DNA from 3 places in the Piscinibacter sp. HJYY11 genome. Region 3 is predicted to be linked to each of the others. Evidence: predicted binding sites of a transcription regulator. Region 3 holds the regulator's gene; each other region holds the start of a gene.
The links. Region 3 encodes LexA, which represses DNA repair genes until DNA is damaged. Its sites were predicted from a motif close to ACTGTATNNNNATACAGT; they were not measured.

Region 1 (6,916 bases), 4.1 Mb from region 3:
CCAGCCAGCGCAGGCCGGGCGGGTTGGGCTCGATCGACGCCGGCCGTGTGCGCGGGTGCCAGGTGGCGAGCAGGTAGTCGATGAGGTCGCGCACGTAGGCGCTGTAGCGCGAGCGCATGAGCGCTTCGGCATCGGGTGCCTGCAGATGCATGGGCCCCGAGTGGAAACGGCCGCAGCAGTCGGCATACGCGCGCGCCGCACCGCAATCGCAGGTCATGTTGACCCCTCGTCCGTCGGGTACGCCGGCCGATCCCCCGAGGGGATGCGGGCCGGCTTGGGAGCGGCCCGGCGCTCGGCCCGCTTCATGTCAGCTCCTTCTGCCAGGTCTCGCCCACCAGATCGTGGCCGAAGCTGTGGTGCGGCTCGCTCGCGACGAGCTGGTAGCCCGCCTTCTGGTAGATGCCGCGTGCGGCGGTCAAGAGGCTGTTGGTCCACAGCGTGATGCGCCGGTAGCCCGCCATGCGCGCGAAGCGCTCGCATTCGTGCACCAGCCGCTGGCCGAGGCCGAGGCCGCGGGCGGTGTGCTCGACCAGCAGCATGCGCAGCTGTGCCACGCCGGGCAGCGGGTCGTGGGTGGCGTCGTCGCGCGCCTGCACGAGGAAGACGCAGCCGATGTTCTGGCCGTCGCGCTCGGCGATCCAGCCGGTCTCGCGGGCCGGGTCGAAGTGCTCGATGAAATCGGCCGCGACGCGGGCGACCAGCGCCTCGAAGCGCATGTCCCAGCGGTACTCCTGTGCGTAGAGCGCGCCGTGGCGCGAGACCACCCAGCCCATGTCGCCCGCACGGTGCGGCCTCAGGATGTACGGGGCAGTCCCGTGGCGAGGCGCGTCGTCGCCCAGCAGCTGCTGCAGCGTGCCCATCGCCTGCAGCACCTGCTGGCGGTGCGCTTCGGGCAGCGGGGCGATGAGCGCGGCGGCCTGCTCGCGCGAGCGCTGGTCGAACGGGGCGAAGGCGGTGCGGCCGGCGGGGGTGAGGCTCAGCCGGGTCTGGCGGGCGTCGGTGGGGGAGCGGGTGCTGTCGACCAGGCCCTGCTCCTTCAGCCGGCGCAGCAGGCGGCTCAGGTAGCCGGCGTCGAGGTCGAGGGTGCGCGCGAGTTCGGTGGCGGTGGTGTGCTCGCAATGCGCCAGCTCCCAGAGGAGGCGCATTTCCGCGAGCGAGTAGGGCGAGCCCAGCAGGCCTTCGTTCAGCACGCCGATGCGGCGGGTGTAGAAGCGGTTGAAGGCGCGGATGGATTCCAGCGGGTCGGCGGCAGGCATGGCGGGATTGTGCCCAATTGATTGCCAAAGGCAATCAATTCGATGCCTTTGACAACTCACCAATGCCCGAGGATTTGCGAAAAGTACTGTACGTAAATACAGTATCTCCCATGGCCACCGCCCAGCTTTTCGCCCCAAACGCCCCGCTGACCCCCGTGCCGCGGGCCCAGGCGCGGCCGGCCCTGGCGCCCGAAGACCTGCACCCCCAGCTGTGGCGTGCCCACCAGCTCGGGCGCAGCGCCGAGCGGCCCATCCCCAGCGGCTTCGAGCCGCTCGATGCCGAGCTGCCCGGCGGTGGCTGGCCCTGCCGGGCGCTGACCGAACTGCTGCTGCCGCAGGCCGGCATCGGCGAGATCCGCCTGCTGGCCGCCTGCCTTGCCCGCGTGCAGCAGGCCGGGCGGCTGGTGATGATGTTCGACCCGCCGGCGGCGGTGTCGGCCCCGGGCTTGAGCGAGATGGGGCTCGACGTGGCCCAGCTGCTCGTGATCCAGACCCACTTGCAGGTGCATGCCGGGGCCGACCGCCTGTGGGCCCTGGAGCAGGCGCTGAAGAGCGGCCACGTGGGAGCGGTCGTGGCGTGGATGCCGCCGCGCCTGCGCGCCGAGCGTGTGCGCCGCCTGCAGCTGGCGGCCCATGTGCACGACGGGCCGGCCTTCATCTTCCGCGAGCCGGCGGTGCAGGGGCAGGCGAGTGCGGCGCCGCTGCGGCTGGCGCTGCACCCGGCCGGCCCCGACCAGCTGGCGCTGCGGGTGCTCAAGCGGCGCGGGCCGCCCTTGCTGGCGCCCCTGCACCTGGCCTTGCCGCCGGTGCTGACCGCGGCCGCGGCACGCCGCGCGGAGCTCGGGCAGGACGAGGGCGCGCTCGCCGGGTTGAGCGCGGCCACCTTCATCAACCTCGTTTGAGCTTCATGGAGGCTCGCGATGTTGTGGGTTGGCGTGCACCTGCCCTTGCTGTCGCTGGAGTCCTTCTCGGCCGGCCTGACGCAGCCCACCCAGCAGCCGATCGTGCTGGTCGACGCACACCACATCGTCAGCGCCGACGCAGCCTCGCAGGCGCTCGGGGTGAGCGTGGGCATGAAGCGCGCCACCGCGCTGGCGCTCGCGCCGCACCTGCTGCTGGGCCAGGCCGACGCATGGCGTGATGCGCAGGCCCTGCAGGCCGTGGCCCATGCGGCCCTGGCCTTCACGCCGATGGTGTGCCTGGCCGAGCCCGATGGGGTGCTGCTGGAGGTGCAGGCCAGCCTGCGCTACTTTGGTGGCCTGGCGGCCCTGGTCCGCAAACTGAGAGACACCCTCGCCCCGTTCGGCCACCGCCTGCAGATCGTGAGCGCCCCCACGGTGCAGGGCGCGGCCTTGCTGGCCCGTCTGCACGACGGCCTGCATTGCGCCGACCGGCCGGCGCTGCAGCGCGCCCTGGAAGACGCGCCGCTCGAGGTGCTGGCCACGGCTGCGCCGCAGGCCGATGTCATGCTCGGCATGGGCCTGCGCCGAGTGGGCGACCTGCGCCAGTTGCCGCGGCCGGGCCTGGCGCGCCGCTTCGGGCAGGCACTGCTCGACGAGATGGACCGCGCCTTCGGCGACCGGCCCGACCCGCGCGAGCCCATCGTGCTGCCGCCCACGTTTCGCAGCGGGCTCGAGCTCTTTGCCCGGGCCGACACCACCGAGCAGCTGCTGCACGGTGCGCAGATGCTGCTGCTGCGGCTGGTGGCGTGGCTGTCGGCGCAGCACGCGTTCGTCACGCGCTTTCGGCTGCTGATGAAACACGAGGCGCGCTGGCGCGACGGCAACACCGCGCCCACCACCCCGCTCGACGTGGCCCTGGCCGAGCCCTCGCGCGACGTGGCGCACATGCTCGTGCTGCTGCGCGAGCGCCTGGCCCATGTGCAGATGGCGGCGCCCACGCTCGAGCTCGCCATCGAGTCCGACGACATCGTGCGGCGGCCGCCACCGAATGCCGAGCTCTTCCCCACGCCGCAGAGCGAGCGCGCCGGCATCGCGCGCCTGATCGAGCGCCTGCAGGCGCGGCTGGGCCGCGAGCAGGTGCAGCGCCTGCAGCCGGTGGCCGACCATCGGCCGGAGCGGGCCACCCAGGTGATGCCTGCCGACCCCTTGATGAAAGGCACGTCCGCCGGTGGCCCGCCGCCGGGACCGATCACACGGCCTCTGTGGCTGCTGCCCGAGCCGATGGCGCTGCAGCAGCGACACGACCATCCCTTCCTGAACGGCCGGGCCGTGCAGTTGCTGGCCGGCCCCGAGCGCATCGAGGCCGGCTGGTGGGACGGCGATCTCGTCGAGCGCGACTACTTCATCGGCCAGACGGCCGATGGCGTGCTGGTGTGGGTGTTCCTCAACCACCCCCAGCATCTGCCTTCAAGCCCCACGCAAGGCTGGTTTCTTCACGGCCGTTTTGCCTGAATTTCAGGGGAAACGTTTCCTCAAGTCCGCCCACCGACCGCCGATAGATTCCTGACGATGCGCCTCGCATCGCTTTGCATTCGTTCAGGACTCGATATGAAGATCGACAACTTGGCACTGCGCTCTCGCCTCGTCATCGGCTTTGTGCCGCTGCTGCTCATCGTGGTGGTCAACACCGTCTGGGCCGCCTCCGTCGCCCAGGGCAGCGCCCGCTACTGGATTGCCGCGCTCGGCGCGGCTGCCATCGCCCTCGGCCTCGCGCTCGCCTGGTGGATCGTGCGCAGCGTGGTCGCGCCGGTGCGAGAAGCCCTCGACGCTGCGCGCCAGATCATGGCGGGCGACCTCACGCTCGAATGCACCACCACGCGCCGCGACGAGTTCGGCCAGCTGATGCTCGTGCTGGGCGGCCTGAAGGACTGTCTCTTCAAGGTGGTGAGCGACGTGCGCACCGGCACCACCACGGTCGCCAGCACCTCCTCGCAGATCAACCGCGACAACACCTCGCTGTCGGAGCGCACCACCACGCAGACCGACTCGCTGCAGCAGACGGCCGCGTCGATGGAGCAGATCACCATCACCGTCCGCCAGAACGCCGACAACGCCGAGCAGGCCAACAAGCTCGTGCTCGCAGCCTCGGGCCATGCGGCCAAGGGCGGCGAGGTGGTGAGCCAGGTCGTGAGCACCATGGGCTCCATCAAGGAGAGCTCGCGCCGCATCGCCGACATCATCGGCGTGATCGACGGCATCGCCTTCCAGACCAATATCCTCGCGCTCAATGCCGCGGTGGAAGCGGCCCGTGCCGGCGAGCAGGGCCGTGGCTTCGCCGTCGTCGCCGCCGAAGTGCGCACGCTGGCGCAGCGCTCGGCCACGGCCGCGAAGGAAATCAAGTCGCTGATCGGCGACTCGGTCGACAAGGTCGAGACCGGCAGCCGCCTCGTCGACGACGCGGGCCGTGCGATGACCGAGATCGTGTCGTCGGTGAAGCACGTGGCCGGCATCATGAAAGAGATGGCCGGTGCCAGCCACGAGCAGAGCCAGGGCATCCAGTCGGTCAACCAGGCCATCACCGAGATCGACGGCATGGTCCAGCAGAACGCCAAGCTGGTGAAGGACGCGACGCAGACCGCCGCCACGCTCAACGAGCAGGCGGTCGGCCTCCTGAAATCAGTGGCGGGCTACAACCTCGGCACGCGCGAGCACGGCAGCGCCGAAGAAGCCGAGGCCATGGTCAAGGCCGGCATCGCCTTCTTCCAGGCGCACGGCAAGCAGGCGCTCATCGACGAGATCAACAAGCTCGGCAAGGGCCAGTTCATCGACCGCGACCTGTACCTGATGGCCATCACCATCGACGACTACAAGTTCTGCGCCCACGGCAACAACCCGCGAACGCTCGGCGCGGGCCCGGTCAGCAAGGACGTGGACGGCAAGTTCTTCGTGAAGGAGATGGCCGAGCTCGCGCGCCGTGGCGGCCAGGACTGGGTGGACTACAAGTGGGCCCACCCGGTGACCAACGAGATCCGGCTCAAGACCTCGTACGTGGAGCGCGCAGGCGATCTGGCGGTGGCCTGCGGCATCTACAAGAGCTGAATCGGAAAGAGCGGGGCGTTCAGCCCTTGCGCCCGCCGCCGAAGAGCAGCAGCGCCGCGCCGCCCGCGATGGCGGCGACACCGGCCCACACCGGCACGTTGACCGATTCCTTCTCCTTCACCGAGAACTCGATGGGGCCGAGCTTCACGTCGTGCGTGTTCTTGGTGTAGCTGAAGCCGCCGTAGACGAGGGCGAGCACGCCGGCCACGATCAGCGCAGCGCCCAGCAGTTTGAGTGGGGTCATGGGAGGTCTCCTGTGCTCATTGGATGGGACGGATTCTGCCTGCGGGCGTAGGACGCGACTGACCGGCCGATTCCGCGTTGTCTGGTGCACAGGCTGTGTGCCGCGGCGCATATTGGGTTTTCCGGCAGTTCTGAAGGAGACCCACATGCAAGCTCGAAACACAAGTGATCTGATCGAACTCGAAAACAGGTTCTGGCAGTCGATGGTGGATGAAGACACCGACACGGCCTTGTCGATGCTGGACGAACCTGCGCTCATGGTGAGCGAGTACGGCGCCATGCAGTTCGACCACAGCCAGTACCGCAAGATGGCCGAGCAGGGAAAGATGGTCATCAAGTCGTTCGAGCTGAGCGACATGAACGTCGTGTTCCCGACCGACGAGACGGCGGTGCTGACCTATCGCGTGAAGCAGGCCATGGCGCCACGCGGCCAGGACGAGCTCATCCGCCAGGAGATGGCCGATTCATCGGTGTGGACGCGCAAGGGCGGCCAGTGGCGCTGCGTGATGCACACCGAGACCCCGGTGTCGAGCCAGCAGCATTGACCTGCTGCTGACGCACCCTCCGTCGTCCGTCAGGCCAGTGCCGTGCGGATGATGGTGACGGCGATCGCCGCGCCGAGCCAGGTGCCCACGCGCTTGAGCAGCGCCATGTCGACCGTGCCGGGCGCCGCCGTGGCGCTGCGCCCGAAACCCACCACGAACGCATGCGCCGGCAAGGCGATCAGGAGCAGGGTGGCCACCACCAGCTCGACGCTGCCGGCACTGCCAGCACCCCCGTAGCGCGACCACAGAAAAGGCCACGCGAGTGCCGCGACGGCACCGGCGGCAGCGGCTGTCCAGAGGGTGGGGGTGATCTTCACGGAAGTGTGCGGAGGATGCGTGGGCTCGCAGCGTAATCGACAGCGCGAAATGCCGACATGGGGTGCCCCCTACAATCGCGCGCCTTGTGATGGACATGACCGCACCTTGAAGACCACCTCGAAGACCCCGCGTTCCAGCAAAACCCCTCTGCTCGCCACCACGCAGAAGGAGGTCGTGACCCCGGCCGTCCCCCAGCCCGAGAATGCTCGGATCAAGACGGTGCTCGTGGCCTCGTACGGCTGGCCGACGGCCGACATGCAGCCCTCGAGACGACAGCAAGCGCGGCGCTGAAGTCCTCGCGCGCGGGTGCAGCCTCAGACGTGCTGGCGCAGGTGGACGCGTGAGGCACCCTGCACCAGCAATGCGACCCCCAGCGCGGCCAGGAAGGCGCCCGCGATGCCCAGGTGCGCGAGCGACACCGCGAGCACCAGGCAGAAGCAGGCGAAGGCGTAGTACCCGAGCACCATGCTGCGCAGTTGCCGAATGGCGAAGGCCGTGCCCGTGTGAATGTGCGAGAACACGGTGAGCACCGAAGCGACCACCGGAAACATGG
Region 2 (6,916 bases), 2.2 Mb from region 3:
GCAACGCATGATGCCGCCGAAGATGTTGACGAGGATCGCCTTCACCTTGGGGCTCTTCAACATGATCTTGAAGGCTTCGGTCACCTTCTCGGCGGTGGCGCCACCGCCCACGTCGAGGAAGTTGGCGGGCTCGCCGCCGAAGAGCTTGATGGTGTCCATCGTGGCCATCGCAAGGCCGGCGCCGTTCACCAGGCAGCCGATGTTGCCGTCGAGCTGGATGTAGGCCAGGTCGAACTTCGAGGCTTCGATCTCCGCCGGGTCCTCTTCGTCGAGGTCGCGGTAGGCCACGATCTCGGGGTGGCGGAAGAGGGCGTTGCTGTCGAAGTTGAACTTGGCGTCGAGGGCGATCAGGTTGCCCTTGCTGTCGCAGTTCAGCGGGTTGATCTCGACCAGCGACGCGTCGGTGGTCATGTAGCAGTTGTAGAGCTTCTGGAACAGGTCGACCGCCTGGGCGTGCGAGCCCTCGGGCAGGCCGATCGCCTTCGCCACCTTCTTTGCCTGCTCGGCACCGAGGCCGGTCAGCGGGTCGATGTACTCGGTGATGATCTTCTCCGGTGAGGAGTGGGCCACCTCTTCGATGTCCATGCCGCCTTCGCTGGAGGCGATCAGCGCGACCTTCTGCGTGGCGCGGTCGGTGACCAGCGACACGTAGTACTCCTTCTTGATGTCGGCGCCTTCCTCGATGTACAGGCGGCGCACCTTCTGGCCTTCGGGCCCGGTCTGGTGCGTCTTGAGCTGCATGCCGAGGATCTGGCCCGAGATCGTCTTCACGTCATCGAGCGACTTGGCGAGCTTCACGCCACCACCCTTGCCGCGGCCACCCGCATGGATCTGGGCTTTCACCACCCATACCGGGCCGCCCAGCTTCTGCGCGGCTTCGAAGGCTTCCTGCACGCTGAATGCGGGATAGCCGCGGGGGACCGGGACACCGGCCTGACGCAAGATTTCCTTGCCTTGGTACTCATGGATTTTCATCGCGGACTCTCTTCACTCGGTTTGCAGGAACGGGGGGAGGAACTTCGGACTTGCCCGGCCGGTACCAGCGCGGGTAGTGCAGCTTGACGGTCGCGCCGTCGGTACGCAGGGCGTGGCAGCGGTCGAGCTGGAAGGGCTGTTTGGCGTCGACGCCCTGTTCGCCGCGGGTGTCGATCACATCGCCGGCAAAGGCCTGCACCACGGCGGTGGGCAGCACCTGCGCAAGCTCGGTGAGGTGGGTGCAGCCGGCGACACCGCCGAGGCGCTCATGGACGGCATAGCGAAAGCCGCGCATCAGGTTCAGGCCAGCGAGCTTGGCATACGCATCGCCGTGATCGTTGCAGGCGCCGGGGTAGGGCATGCCGCGGGTTTCGGAGCCGGCCTCGAGCACGTTGAACTGCTCGTCGATCACCAGACGCAGCAGCATGTCGTGGATGGGCTCGCCGGCACGTCGGAATTCGGTGTCGCGGGTCTTCACGTCGGTGATGACCGCATCGACTTCCCACAATCCATTGCCACGGGCAAACACCTGCACGTCGATGCAGCGTGTGTGCTTGAGCTGGCGCTCGGGCGCGGCGGCAGGCAAGGCCATCGTGGCGGGTGGGTCTGGCGGAGGGGCTGGCCCCATGCAATGTGACGGAGCCGCGAAAGCCCGGCACTTTAGCATTGCGCACCGCACCAAATTAGCGCGAGCGTGCGGAACCCGCGCGCGCTCAAGGCCTGTTGCACATCAGGTGTCTTCGTCCGCTGCGCCTTGCAACGCTCGGCGAATCGCCTCGCCCGAAAAGCCCCGGGCTGCGAGGAAACGCATCTGGCGTGCCCGTTCGGCGGCGTCCTGCGGGGGTTCGCCGAACTTGCGCGCCCAGACCTCGCGCGCCCTCGCCGCCTCGCTGCCCTTGAGCTGATCAGCCACCTCGGCGCTGAGGGCCACGCCGTGCTGTGCCAGCTCCTGCTTGATGCGCAGGTTGCCGTAGCGCGCCGCCCGCACGTGGATGCGGCTCTCGACGAAACGCTCCTCGCTCAGGTAGCGGTTGGCCTGCAGCCAGTCGAGCACGGTGTCGACCTGCTCGGCCGCCGTGTCCTCATCGACCGGCGCTTCGCCCTCGCCCGCGGGCTTGCGGGCGTGGACCATCAGCTTGCGCCGCAGTTCGCTGCGGCTGTGCTCGCGCTGGGCAAGGATCTGAAGGCCCCGGCCTTTCAGTGACAAACGGGGCTTCATGCGAGGCGTTTATTCCTCGGCGGCCGCCGCTTCCTTGGCCGCACGGCCGCGCTTCGGCGCCGGCGCAGCCGCTTCCGCGTCACCCGCGGCACCCGGCAGCAGCGGAATGCCCATCGCCTCGCGCACCTTGTTCTCGATCTCGACCGCCAGCACCGGGTTCTCGCGCAGGAACTCGCGGGCGTTGTCCTTGCCCTGGCCGATCTTTTCGCCGTTGTAGGCGAACCAGGAGCCGCTCTTCTCGAGGATCTTGGCCTCGACGCCCATGTCGATCACCTCGCCCTCGCGGCTGATGCCCTGGCCGTAGAGGATGTCGAACTCCGCCGCCTTGAACGGGGGCGAGACCTTGTTCTTCACGACCTTCACCTTGGTCTCGTTGCCGATGACCTCTTCGCCCTTCTTGATGCTGCCGATGCGGCGGATGTCCAGGCGCACCGAGGCGTAGAACTTGAGCGCGTTGCCGCCGGTGGTCGTCTCGGGCGAGCCGAACATCACGCCGATCTTCATGCGGATCTGGTTGATGAAGATGACCATGGTGTTGGTCTTCTTGATGGTGGCGGTGAGCTTGCGCAGCGCCTGGCTCATCAGGCGCGCCTGCAGGCCGGGCAGCGAATCGCCCATCTCGCCTTCGATTTCGGCCTTGGGCGTGAGCGCGGCCACCGAGTCGACGACCACGAGGTCGACCGAGCCCGAGCGCACCAGGGCGTCGACGATCTCGAGCGCCTGCTCGCCGGTGTCGGGCTGGCTGATGAGCATTTCCTGCAGGTTGACGCCGAGCTTCTGGGCGTAGGAGGTGTCGAGCGCGTGCTCCGCGTCGATGAAGGCGCAGGTGCCGCCCTGCTTCTGCATCTGGGCGATAACCTGCAGCGTGAGCGTGGTCTTGCCCGACGATTCCGGGCCATAGATCTCGACCACCCGGCCGCGCGGCAGGCCGCCGACGCCCAGCGCGATGTCCAGGCCCAGCGAGCCGGTCGAGACGACCTCGATGTCCTCGATCTTCTCGCCCTCGCCGAGCTTCATGATCGAGCCCTTGCCGAACTGCTTTTCGATCTGGGCGAGTGCGGCTTGCAAGGCCTTGGCCTTTTCGGTGTTCAGGGCCTTGACGGGTGCGTCCATGAATTTCTCCTTGTGGATCAATGGGTTACCAGCTGCAAATAACGACAGGCTGGATGAATGAACAGCATTCTGCAAGCCGAGTAGGTCGAAGTAAACCCATTATTTGGTCAGTTTGCCTTACGATCTGGCGATGACGGTTTCGGTCCCCCAAGACGCCTGGCGGCAGACCCACCTGGGGCGCCTGCTGGGCCACGCGCTGCGCCGCTTCGACGAGCGCGTGCTGGCGCTGATGGCGCGCAACCTCGACGTGCCGCTCGCGCTGTCGAACCTCGCGGCACGGGCGCAGGTGAGCGCCGCCCACATCCACATCACCCGGCACCTGGCGCTCGAAGGCTCGCGCCTCACCGACCTCGCCGCCCGTGCCGGCATGAGCAAGCAGGCCATGGGCGACCTTGTCGACCAGTGCGCCGCCTGGGGCCTGGTGACCCGCGAGGCCGACAGCCGCGACAAACGCGCCCGTGTCGTGCGCTTCACCGAGACCGGCCTCGCCTGGCTCAAGGCCTTCGAGCAGGCCGTCGCGCAGGCCGACCGCGAATTCCGCGCCGAAGTCGGGCCCGACGTCGCCACCGTCGTCGCGCTGGGCCTCGAGGCGTATGCGGGCGCGTGGTCGCCAGGCTGATCTCCCGCATGGTTCACGTCAGCAATTTCATTCACACTGGCAAGGAGACGACCACAAGGAGACGACGATGCGGATACTGATTGCCGAAGACGATCAGGTCCTGGCCGATGGCCTGTTGCGCACGCTGCGCAACTCGGGCTATGCGGTCGACGCGGTGGCCAGCGGCACCGAGGCCGATGCGGCGCTCGTCTCGCATGAATTCGACCTGCTGATCCTCGACCTCGGCCTGCCCAAGCTGCATGGCCTGGAAGTGCTGCGCAAGCTGCGAGCACGCGGCTCGGCGGTGCCGGTGCTGATCCTCACCGCGGCCGACAGCGTCGAGCAGCGCGTGAAAGGCCTGGACCTCGGCGCCGACGACTACATGGCCAAGCCCTTCTCGCTGCAGGAACTCGAAGCGCGCGTGCGGGCCTTGACGCGCCGCGGCCTCGGCACCGCGTCGAGCCTCATCAAGCACGGCCCGCTCACCTTCGATGCCACCGGCCGCGTGGCCTACATCAACGACCAGATGATCGAGCTGTCGGCAAGAGAACTGAGCCTGCTCGAAGCGCTGCTGCAGCGCGCCGGCCGCCTCGTCAGCAAGGACCACCTCGTCGAGCGCTTGTGCGAATGGGGTGAAGAGGTGAGCAACAACGCCATCGAGGTCTACATCCACCGCCTGCGCAAGAAGATCGAGCAGGGCCCGATCCGCATCGCGACGGTACGCGGCCTCGGCTATTGCCTGGAAAAGATTCCGAGCTGATGACAGCCCGCCAGTCGCTTTCACTCCTGCCCCCAAGGGGCGCCGTCCGGCTTGGGGCGGCCCGGCGCCGGACCTAAGTGGCCCTGCGCAGAGAGCAACGTTCCCTCTTCGGCGAGATCCTCGATTGGATGCTCGCCCCGCTGCTGCTGCTGTGGCCGATGAGCGTCGTGCTCACCTGGCTCGTGGCACAGGGCATCGCCAACAAGCCCTTCGACCGGCAGCTCGGCGAGCTGACCCGCCTGCTGTCGCAGCAGATCACGCTGCAGGTGCAGGGCGACGGCACGCAGCGCGCGACTTTCTCGCTCACACGCGGCACGGCCGATCTGCTGCAGACGGACGAGACCGACACGCTCTACTACCAGGTGCTGGGCCTGCGTGGCGAATTCCTGAGCGGCGACCGCAACCTGCCGGTGCCGCCCGACGAAGACCGCAGCAACCTCGGCCAGCTGCGCTTCCGTGACGACACCATCGGCGGTGAGCCGGTGCGCATCGCCTACCAGTGGATCGCCGTGCCCGGGGCGGCCGGTGGCACCCCGGCCCTGGTGCAGGCCGCGGAAACGCTCGGCAAACGCTCGCGCCTGGCCACCGAGATCATCAAGGGCGTGATGCTGCCGCAGTTCGTGATCCTGCCGCTGGCGGTGCTGCTGGTGTGGCTCGCCCTCGTGCGCGGCATCGCGCCGCTCAACGAGCTGCAGCAGCGCATCCGCCACCGCGAGAGCCACGACCTGAGCCCGATCGACGAGCGCGAGGTGCCGGAAGAAGTGTCGCCGCTGGTGCGCGCGATCAACGACCTGCTGACGCGCCTCGACCGCAGCATCAGCACGCAGAAGCACTTCCTCGCCGACGCGGCGCACCAGCTCAAGACCCCGCTCGCAGGCCTGCGCACGCAGGCGGAGCTCGCCCAGCGCGAGATCGACGCCGGCCAGTCCGACCCGCAGTCGCTCAAGAAATCGCTGCAGCAGATCGCCCGCAGCAGCCAGCGCGCCGCGCGCATGGTCAACCAGCTGCTCGCGATGGCGCGCGCCGAAGACGCTTCGCAGGCGCAGACGCACCAGCCGGTCAACCTCGCCCGTGTGGCCACCGAGGTCGTGCACGACTTCGTGCCCCGCGCGCTGGAAAAGCGCATCGACCTCGGCTACGAAGGCCCGGGCGCCAACACACGCTCCGAAGCCCGCCCCATCGTGCAAGGCCAGCCGGTGCTGCTGCGCGAGCTGTTGCGCAACCTCGTCGACAACGCCCTGCAGTACACGCCCGAAGGCGGCACCGTCACCGTGCGCGTGGTCGACGACCCCTTCGGCCAGGTCGTGGTGCTGCAGGTCGAAGACTCGGGCCCGGGCATCGCACCGGCCGAGCGCGACAAGGTGTTCCAGCCCTTTTACCGCGCGCTCGGCACCAACGTCGACGGCTCGGGCCTGGGCCTGGCCATCGTGAAAGAGATCGCCCAGCAGCACCGCGCCGAGATCGCCCTTGAAGACGCCAACCTCCGCCTGCGCAGCGGCACGCTCACCGAACACGCCGGTGCGGCCTTCGGCCCCGGGGCGCGCTTCACCGTGCGCTTCCCCGCCGCCTACACCACGGCCGACAGCCCCACAACCAGTTCGGCCGACGAGCATCGCTAGACTGGTCCTCGCCCTCCACCTGTCTTCCGTTGCGCATGCCGTCGCCTCCCGCCACCTCCCCTCGATACCTCGACCTCGCCTTGCAAGGCGGCGGTTCGCACGGCGCCTTCACCTGGGGCGTGCTCGACCGCCTGCTCGAGGAAGAAGACATCCGCTTCAGCGGCATCTCGGGCACGAGCGCCGGCGCGCTCAACGCCGCCGTCATGGCCTCCGGTTTTCACAGGGGCCGGCGCCCCGGCGCACGCGAGGCGCTCGCCGAGTTCTGGTACGACGTGAGCCGCTCGGGCTCGATCTTTTCGCCCTTTTCCGCCGGCCAGTCCAACGGATTGCACGACGGCCTGCAGTTCGACCGCCTGCCCGGCTACCAGTGGGTGAGCGCCTTCTTCCGTTCGTTCAGCCCCTACGAATTCAACCCGCTCAACCTCAACCCGCTGCGCGACGTGGTGCGGCGGCACGTCGACGAAGACGCGCTGCACGCGTGCAAGTTCAAGCTCTTCGTCACCGCCACCAGCGTGACCACCGGCCAGGCGCGCGTCTTCACACGCCCCGAGCTGAGTCTCGACGCGCTGATGGCCTCGGCCTGCCTGCCGTTTCTCTTCCAGGCCGTGGAGATCGACGGCGAACCCTTCTGG
Region 3 (6,916 bases):
TGCTCGATTCATTGCTCGACATCTCCAAGCTCGATGCTGGTGCCATCAGCGTGCGCGAGTTTCCGTGTGACCTGGCCGCGCTGCTGAGGCAGCTTGCGTCGCCATATCAGGTCGAAGCCCAACGCATCGGGCTGCGCTTCGACGTGGATGTCCAGCCGCCGCCCGAAGGTGGCTGGTGGGTGCTGGTCGACCCGGAACTGATGAGCCGGCTGGTGTCGAACCTGCTGTCCAACGCCATGAAGTTCACGAACGCTGGGTTTGTTGCCTTGCGCCTGGCATGGGAGCCGGTTGCGCAGCGGGTCTCGATCTCGGTGTCGGATTCGGGACCAGGTATTCCGCCCGAACAGCATCAGCAGGTGTTCGAAGAGTTCTTCCAGGCCGGGAATCCGGGTCGGGACCGGTCAAAGGGGCTGGGTCTTGGGCTGTCCATCGTGAGCCGCATTGCCGGGCTGATGGGTGCCAGCGTGGAGTTGCAGTCGGCCGTCAGCATCGGCTCGACCTTCACGGTGAGCTTTCCCTTCAAGTCGTCGCAGCCGGAAGCGGTCGAGGTGGCGAGTGCCGCGCCTGCGAAGCTGCACCGCGGCACGGTGCTCGTCGTCGACGACGAGAGCCAGATCCGCGATGCCCTGGCCACCATGCTCGCCACATCGGGGTGGAAGGTCCTGGCTGCCAGCGACGAGCCCGAGGCGATGCTGGCCGTCAGCGGTGCCGATGCGCGGCCCGATGCCGTGCTCATGGACTATCGGTTGGGCGACCAGAACGGCGTGGTGATCGCTGCGCGATTGTTCGAGCGCTTCGGCCAGATGCCGACCTTGATTCTGACCGGTGAGACGTCCACGAGCGTCTTGCTGCGCATCCGGGAGGCAGGCCTGTCCATCCTCCACAAGCCGGCTCTTGGGCGTGATGTGCTTGTGGCGCTTGACGAGATGCTCGCCTCGCAGCAGCCCGCGCGTTGAGCGGCTACAGCCGCGCCGTCGAGCCGTCGCTTTCCGGGAAGTGCTGTCCATGCTGCTTTCGGCGTGGGCGTGTCACGAGGCCCCGTCTTGAATCCATCGGCGCCTCCCCGGTGTGGGCGATCGTGGGCATGGTCGATGCCGACAAAATCGCGAATAGCGGGACTTGAGTGCGGCAGTGCGCCGTTCGTCGGTTCGAAGGATGGCCGCCGGCTCACGCATCCGGTTACGCTGCGCCCCGTTCGAAGGAGACAGGACACAACATGAAATGGATACGTCGCGGCGCCTGGGCGCTGCTGTGGCTGGCGCTGATCGTGGCCGTGGCCTTGTGGATCTACAGCCGCCGTGTGCTGCCCACGACGCAGGGCACGATCACGCTGGCGGGCGGCCCCGGCGGGTTGCGCGGCGAACTGCGCATCGAGCGTGATGCCGACGGCATCCCCACCATCAAGGCGGCCTCGCATGACGATGCGTTCTTCGGTCTCGGCTACGTGCACGCGCAAGACCGGCTGTGGCAGCTCGAGACGCACAAGCGCATCGCCAGTGGCCGGCTGGCCGAAGGCTTCGGCGAATCGGCCCTCGAGACCGACAAGTTTCTCCGCACGCTCGGCGTGCGCCGTGCGGCCGCGCAGCAGTGGGAGCAGGTGAGTGCCGAAGGCCGCGCCGCGCTCAGTGCCTACGCCGCCGGCATCAACGCCTATGTGCAGAACGAGCTGAGCGCCCGCCCGCCGGAGTTCATGCTGACGGGCCTGCAGCCCGAGCCGTGGGTGCCCGAAGACACCATCGGCTGGGCCACGATGATGGCCTGGGACCTGGGCGCCAACTGGTCGGGCGAGCTGCTGCGCCTGCGCCTGGCGCTGCAGCTGCCGGTCGATCGCATCCAGGAGCTGCTGCCGCCATACCCCGGCGAGAAGCCGCTTCCGACGGCCGACTATGCCGCGCTCTTCCGCAGCCTGAAGCTCAACGCCAACCTCGGCCAGGCGGCGCTGAGCGCGGCGCCGGTCTCGGGCATCGAAGGCGTCGGGTCCAACAACTGGGTGGTGGCCGGCTCGCATACCGAGACGGGCAAGCCGCTGCTCGCCAACGACCCGCACCTCAAGCTCACGGCGCCGGCCCTGTGGTACTTCGCCCGCCTCGAAGCACCGGGCTTCAAGGTGGCCGGCGCGACCATGCCCGGCCTGCCCATGGTGGTGCTGGGCCAGAACGAGCGCGTCGCCTGGGGCTTCACCAACACCGGGCCCGACGTGCAGGACCTGTACATCGAGCGCGTGAACCCGAACGAGCCCGCCGAGTACCAGACGCCCGAGGGCTGGGCCCGATTCGTCAGCGTCACCGAGACCATCAAGGTGCGTGGCAAGCCGGATGTGACGATCACGGCGCGAAGCACGCGCCACGGCCCGGTCATCTCCGACATCGGCGGTGCGACCGAAGGCATCGTCTCGTCCACGCGCCCGGCCTACGTGCTGGCGATGCGCTGGACGGCGCTCGACAAGGACAGCGGCACGCTCGACGCCGCACTTGCCTTCAACACGGCGCGCACGGTGCCCGAGTTCATCGCCGCAGCGGGCAAGCACCTGGCGCCGATGCAGAACATGGTGGTGGCCGATGTCGACGGCCGCATCGGCTTCGTGGCCGCTGGCCGCGTGCCGGTGCGCAAGCCCGAGAACGACCTCAAGGGCCTGGTGCCCGCGCCGGGCTGGGATGCACGCTACGACTGGGCAGGTGTGCTCGAGCCGACCTGGACGCCGCGCGAGACCGACCCGCCGCGCGGCTGGATCGCCACCGCCAACCAGCGCATCCACGACGCTTCCTACCCGCACTTCCTCACCAGCGAGTGGGCGGCGCCGTACCGGCAGCAGCGCATCGAGCAGTTGCTGGCCGCCAAGCCGAAGCACAGCCTGGAGAGCCTGCGGCAGATCCAGGCCGACGTGGTCTCGCTCGGCACGCAGCGGCTGATGCCGTTCCTGCGCAAGGCCCAATCTCAGCACGCGCTGGCCAGTGCTGCGCAGAAGGAGCTGGCGGGGTTCGACGGCACGATGGCGGCCGACAAGGCCGCGCCGCTCATCGCCTGGGCCTGGGCGCGGCAGCTCACGAACGGCATCTTCCGCGACGAGGTGGGCGCCGCGCAGTTCGACCGACTGATCGCCACCCGCAGTTTCCGCGAAGGGCTGGAGGGCGCGCTGGAGCGCAACGATGCCTGGTGGTGCGACGACAAGAGCACGCCCGCGCAAGAGAGCTGCCAGGACCAGGTCGATTCGGCGTTCACCCGCGCGCTCGACGAGCTGCAGGCGCTGCAAGGTGCCGATGTGACGAAGTGGCAGTGGGGCAAGGCGCACCAGGCGCGGTCAGAACACCGGCCGTTCAGCCGGGTGAAGCTCCTGGCCAAGTACTTCGAGCTGCGTACGCCAGTGGGCGGCGACACCTACACGGTGAACGTGTCGCGGGTGTCGCAGAAGCCCGACGCGACGACCGGTGAGCTCTATCTCGACGAGCACGGGCCGTCGTTCCGGGCGCTGTATGACCTGGGTGACCCGAGCAAGTCACGCTTCATGCATTCGACGGGGCAGTCGGGGATCGTGTTTTCGCCGCTGTACCGCAGCTTTGTTGACCGCTGGCGCGATGTGCAGGGCGTGCCGGTCTGGGCGTCTGAGCCGGCGAAGCATGTGTTGGTGTTGAAGCCTCGGGCTTCCTGAGCTCCTGTGTGTCTGAGCGGCGGGAAGGGCGTGGGGTGAGGGGCTCCGTTCATGTCCCTCCTTCATGAACGCTCCCGCGTTCATGAATTCCTTCCTTTACTTCACTGCGCCCCTCACCCCACGCCCTTCCCGCGAAACGAAGGAGGCATGCAAAGAAGCTTCACGGCCGTGCCCGGAGCGCAGTGGTGGGGTGCCGCATGGAGTGAAGTATTAGGAGGAATTCCTGAACCCGGGAGGGTTCAGGAAGGGGGACATGAACGCAATGCGGTACCCCGCCGCTGCGCTCCCCGCTCCGACTTCAGCACCGCAAGCTAGACCTGCCCGAACAATGCCTTCCGCTGCGCCGTGTAGTTCCACCAAGGCGCCGGCTCCGCCCCACCCATGAAGTCGGTGGCCGCCATGAAGGTGTCGAGCACGCAGGGGTCGTGTCGATGCCCCGTCACCGCGCAAAGCTTCTGGTAGAGCACGAAAGCGTCTTTGCCGCGCAGCTCCCGCGGGTGGGCGATGCCGATCAGCCGCAGGTCTTCGGCAAGCGAAGGCCCAATGTTGGGCAGCTGCTCCAGCCGCTCGCACTCCTGGGCGGTCTTGGCTTTCGGTGATTTGATGGAGGCCATCAATCGCCTCACATCATCATGTTGTTGCGAATCAAGCCGACGGCGATGCCTTCGAGTTCGAAGTCGACGTCACCGAAGGGGATGACGATGGGCTTGAAGTCGGGGTTTTCGGGCAGCAGCTCGATGCTGGTGCGTGTGCGGCGGAAGCGCTTGACGGTCACGTCTTCGCCGAGGCGGGCGACGACGATCTGGCCGTTCTTGGCGTCTTTGGCCTTCTGCACGGCGAGCAGGTCGCCGTCCATGATGCCGGCGTCTCGCATGCTCATGCCGCGCACCTTGAGCAGGTAGTCGGGGCGGCGCGGGAACATGCTCGCTTCCATCAGGTAGGTCTGGTCGATGTGCTCCTGCGCGAGGATGGGGCTGCCGGCGGCCACGCGGCCCACCAGCGGCAGCGTGAGCTGCGACAGGCTGGGCAGGGGTAGGCTGAACTGCTTGCCGCGGATCTCGTTCAGGGCGCGCAACGTGTCAGACTTCAGCCGGATGCCGCGCGACGTGCCGCCCACGAGCTCGATGACGCCCTTGCGGGCCAGGGCCTGCAGGTGCTCTTCGGCGGCGTTGGCGGAACGGAAGCCCAGCTCGCTCGCGATCTCGGCGCGGGTGGGCGGGGCGCCGGTGCGCTCGATGGCGCTTTGCACGAGATCGAGGATCTGCTGTTGGCGTTCAGTGAGCTTGGGCGCTTCCATCGGCGGCATCCTGAGTTTTCATCCAGTGCCTGTATTTTCATCCAGCTCAGCGAGAAATGCAAAACACTTCCAGAACAATCGTGGTGCTGGGCACCGGCGGCACCATCGCCGGCACGGCGGCCGATGCGGCTGACAACGTCGGCTACACCGCGGCGCAGCTGGGCGTCGAGGCGCTGGTCAAGGCGGTGCCCGCGTTGGCTGGCCTGCCGCTCGAATGTGAGCAGGTGGCGCAGGCCGACAGCAAGGACATGGGGTTTGCCATCTGGCGCGCGCTCGCGCAGCGCACGGCCCATCACCTTGGGCGTGACGACGTGGCCGGCGTCGTCGTGACCCACGGCACCGACACACTCGAAGAGACCGCCTATTTCCTGCAGCGCGTGCTGGCGCCGACGAAGCCGGTGGTGATGACCGCGGCGATGCGGCCCGCGACCTCGCTGCAGGCCGACGGCCCGCAGAACCTGCTCGATGCGGTGACCGTGGCCGGCGTGCCAGGTGCGCGAGGCGTGGTGGTGATGCTGTCCGGCACGGTGCACGCCGCGACCGATGTGCGCAAGGCCCACACCTACCGCGTGGACGCGTTCAGCTCAGGCGATGCCGGGCCGCTGGGCGTGGTGGAAGAGGGCGCCGTGACGGCGTGGCGCGCCTGGCCGCAAGGCGAGGCGCTTGGGCTGCAGTGGCTGCCGATGGAAGCGGATGCCTGGCCGCAGGTCGAGATCGTCACCAGCCATGCCGGGGCGAGCGGGGCGCTGGTGCGTGCCGCCTGCGAAATCGGTGTGCAGGGCCTGGTGGTCGCGGCCACCGGCAATGGCACGGTGCACGCGGCGCTGGAGGAGGCATTGCTCGAAGCCCAGGACCAGGGCGTGACCGTCTGGCGCAGCAGCCGCTGCGGCAACGGCCGGGTGCTGAAACGGGCCGACGACGTGCTGCCGTCGGCCGGTGAACTCACACCCGCGCAGGCACGGGTGGAGTTGATCCTTCAGTTGCTGTCGCCAGCGGGTTAGACCACGGTCAGGGTCACGTCGATGTTGCCGCGGGTCGCGTTCGAATAGGGGCACACCTTGTGGGCTGCCGCGACCAGCGCTTCAGCCTGGGCCTTCTCGAAACCCGGCACGGTGATCGCCATCGCGACCTGGATGCCGAAGCCGCCGGGGATGGGGCCGATGCCCACGTCGGCCTTGATCGACACGTCGTCCGGCAGCTTGATCTTCTGCGCGGCCGAGACGGCCTTCATCGCGCCGATGAAGCAGGCCGAGTAGCCGGCAGCGAAGAGCTGCTCGGGGTTGGTGCCCGGGCCGCCGGCGCCGCCCAGCTCCTTGGGGGTGCTCAGGTTGACCTTGAGGGCGCCGTCAGACGACTCGGCGGTGCCGGTGCGGCCCCCGGTGGAGGTGGCGTGGGCGGTGTAGAGGACTTTTTCGAGGGCCATGTGAAGCTCCGTTCAGGGGTGGGTGGAAGAAGGGGGTGATCAATGTGCCCCTGCGGCATCACCCGCAGTGGCGTCGAGGAGATTGGCGCGCAGTTGTTGCAGGCGTTGCGTGAGGCCTTCGATCTCCTGCACGTCGCACTGCATGGCCTGACCGAGCTGCACGGGCACGCGCTTGGCCTTTTGCCGGAGGGCGCGGCCTTCCGGTGTGAGGTGGACCACGACGCGGCGCTCGTCATCGGCAGCCCGCTTGCGCGTGAGCCAGCCCGACGCTTCCATACGCTTGAGCAGGGGCGTGAGCGTGCCCGAGTCGAGGAAGAGGCGCTCGCCCAGTTCGCCGACGGTGAGCCCGTCGCGTTCCCACAGCACGAGGAAGGCCAGGTACTGCGGGTAGGTCAGGCCCAGCGGTGCCAGGAGCGGCTTGTACAGCTTGGTCATCGCAAGCGACGTGGAATACAGCGCAAAGCACAGCTGCTGGTCGAGCTGTAGCCAATCGGCCTTGGCATCGTGGCGGCGTGGAGCGGTGTTCATGGAACGAGACTCTAATCGAAAG

Region 1: a site for LexA is predicted at 1,342-1,359, ahead of imuA (translesion DNA synthesis-associated protein ImuA). Genes of this name have one in related genera too.
Region 2: a site for LexA is predicted at 3,356-3,373, ahead of recA (recombinase RecA). Genes of this name have one in related genera too.

Annotation. Positions count from the first base shown of each region.
Region 1 is NZ_JAERQZ010000001.1:5,042,808-5,049,723, forward strand. It holds gene JI745_RS23630 (YchJ family protein) at 1-217, opposite strand, end outside; gene JI745_RS23635 (helix-turn-helix domain-containing GNAT family N-acetyltransferase) at 303-1,256, opposite strand; gene imuA (translesion DNA synthesis-associated protein ImuA) at 1,367-2,158, shown strand; gene JI745_RS23645 (DNA polymerase Y family protein) at 2,177-3,670, shown strand; gene JI745_RS23650 (methyl-accepting chemotaxis protein) at 3,767-5,257, shown strand; gene JI745_RS23655 (hypothetical protein) at 5,277-5,501, opposite strand; gene JI745_RS23660 (nuclear transport factor 2 family protein) at 5,647-6,045, shown strand; gene JI745_RS23665 (hypothetical protein) at 6,075-6,362, opposite strand; gene JI745_RS23670 (hypothetical protein) at 6,469-6,654, shown strand; gene JI745_RS23675 (hypothetical protein) at 6,678-6,916, opposite strand, start outside.
Region 2 is NZ_JAERQZ010000001.1:3,154,332-3,161,247, forward strand. It holds gene sucC (ADP-forming succinate--CoA ligase subunit beta) at 1-975, opposite strand, end outside; gene JI745_RS14660 (DUF2889 domain-containing protein) at 962-1,567, opposite strand; gene recX (recombination regulator RecX) at 1,706-2,194, opposite strand; gene recA (recombinase RecA) at 2,204-3,307, opposite strand; gene JI745_RS14675 (MarR family winged helix-turn-helix transcriptional regulator) at 3,438-3,926, shown strand; gene JI745_RS14680 (response regulator transcription factor) at 3,994-4,665, shown strand; gene JI745_RS14685 (sensor histidine kinase) at 4,794-6,284, shown strand; gene JI745_RS14690 (patatin-like phospholipase family protein) at 6,320-6,916, shown strand, end outside.
Region 3 is NZ_JAERQZ010000001.1:943,176-950,091, reverse strand. It holds gene JI745_RS04280 (hybrid sensor histidine kinase/response regulator) at 1-956, shown strand, start outside; gene JI745_RS04275 (penicillin acylase family protein) at 1,217-3,646, shown strand; gene JI745_RS04270 (helix-hairpin-helix domain-containing protein) at 3,958-4,260, opposite strand; gene lexA (transcriptional repressor LexA) at 4,269-4,943, opposite strand; gene JI745_RS04260 (asparaginase) at 5,000-5,944, shown strand; gene JI745_RS04255 (organic hydroperoxide resistance protein) at 5,941-6,366, opposite strand; gene JI745_RS04250 (MarR family winged helix-turn-helix transcriptional regulator) at 6,406-6,894, opposite strand.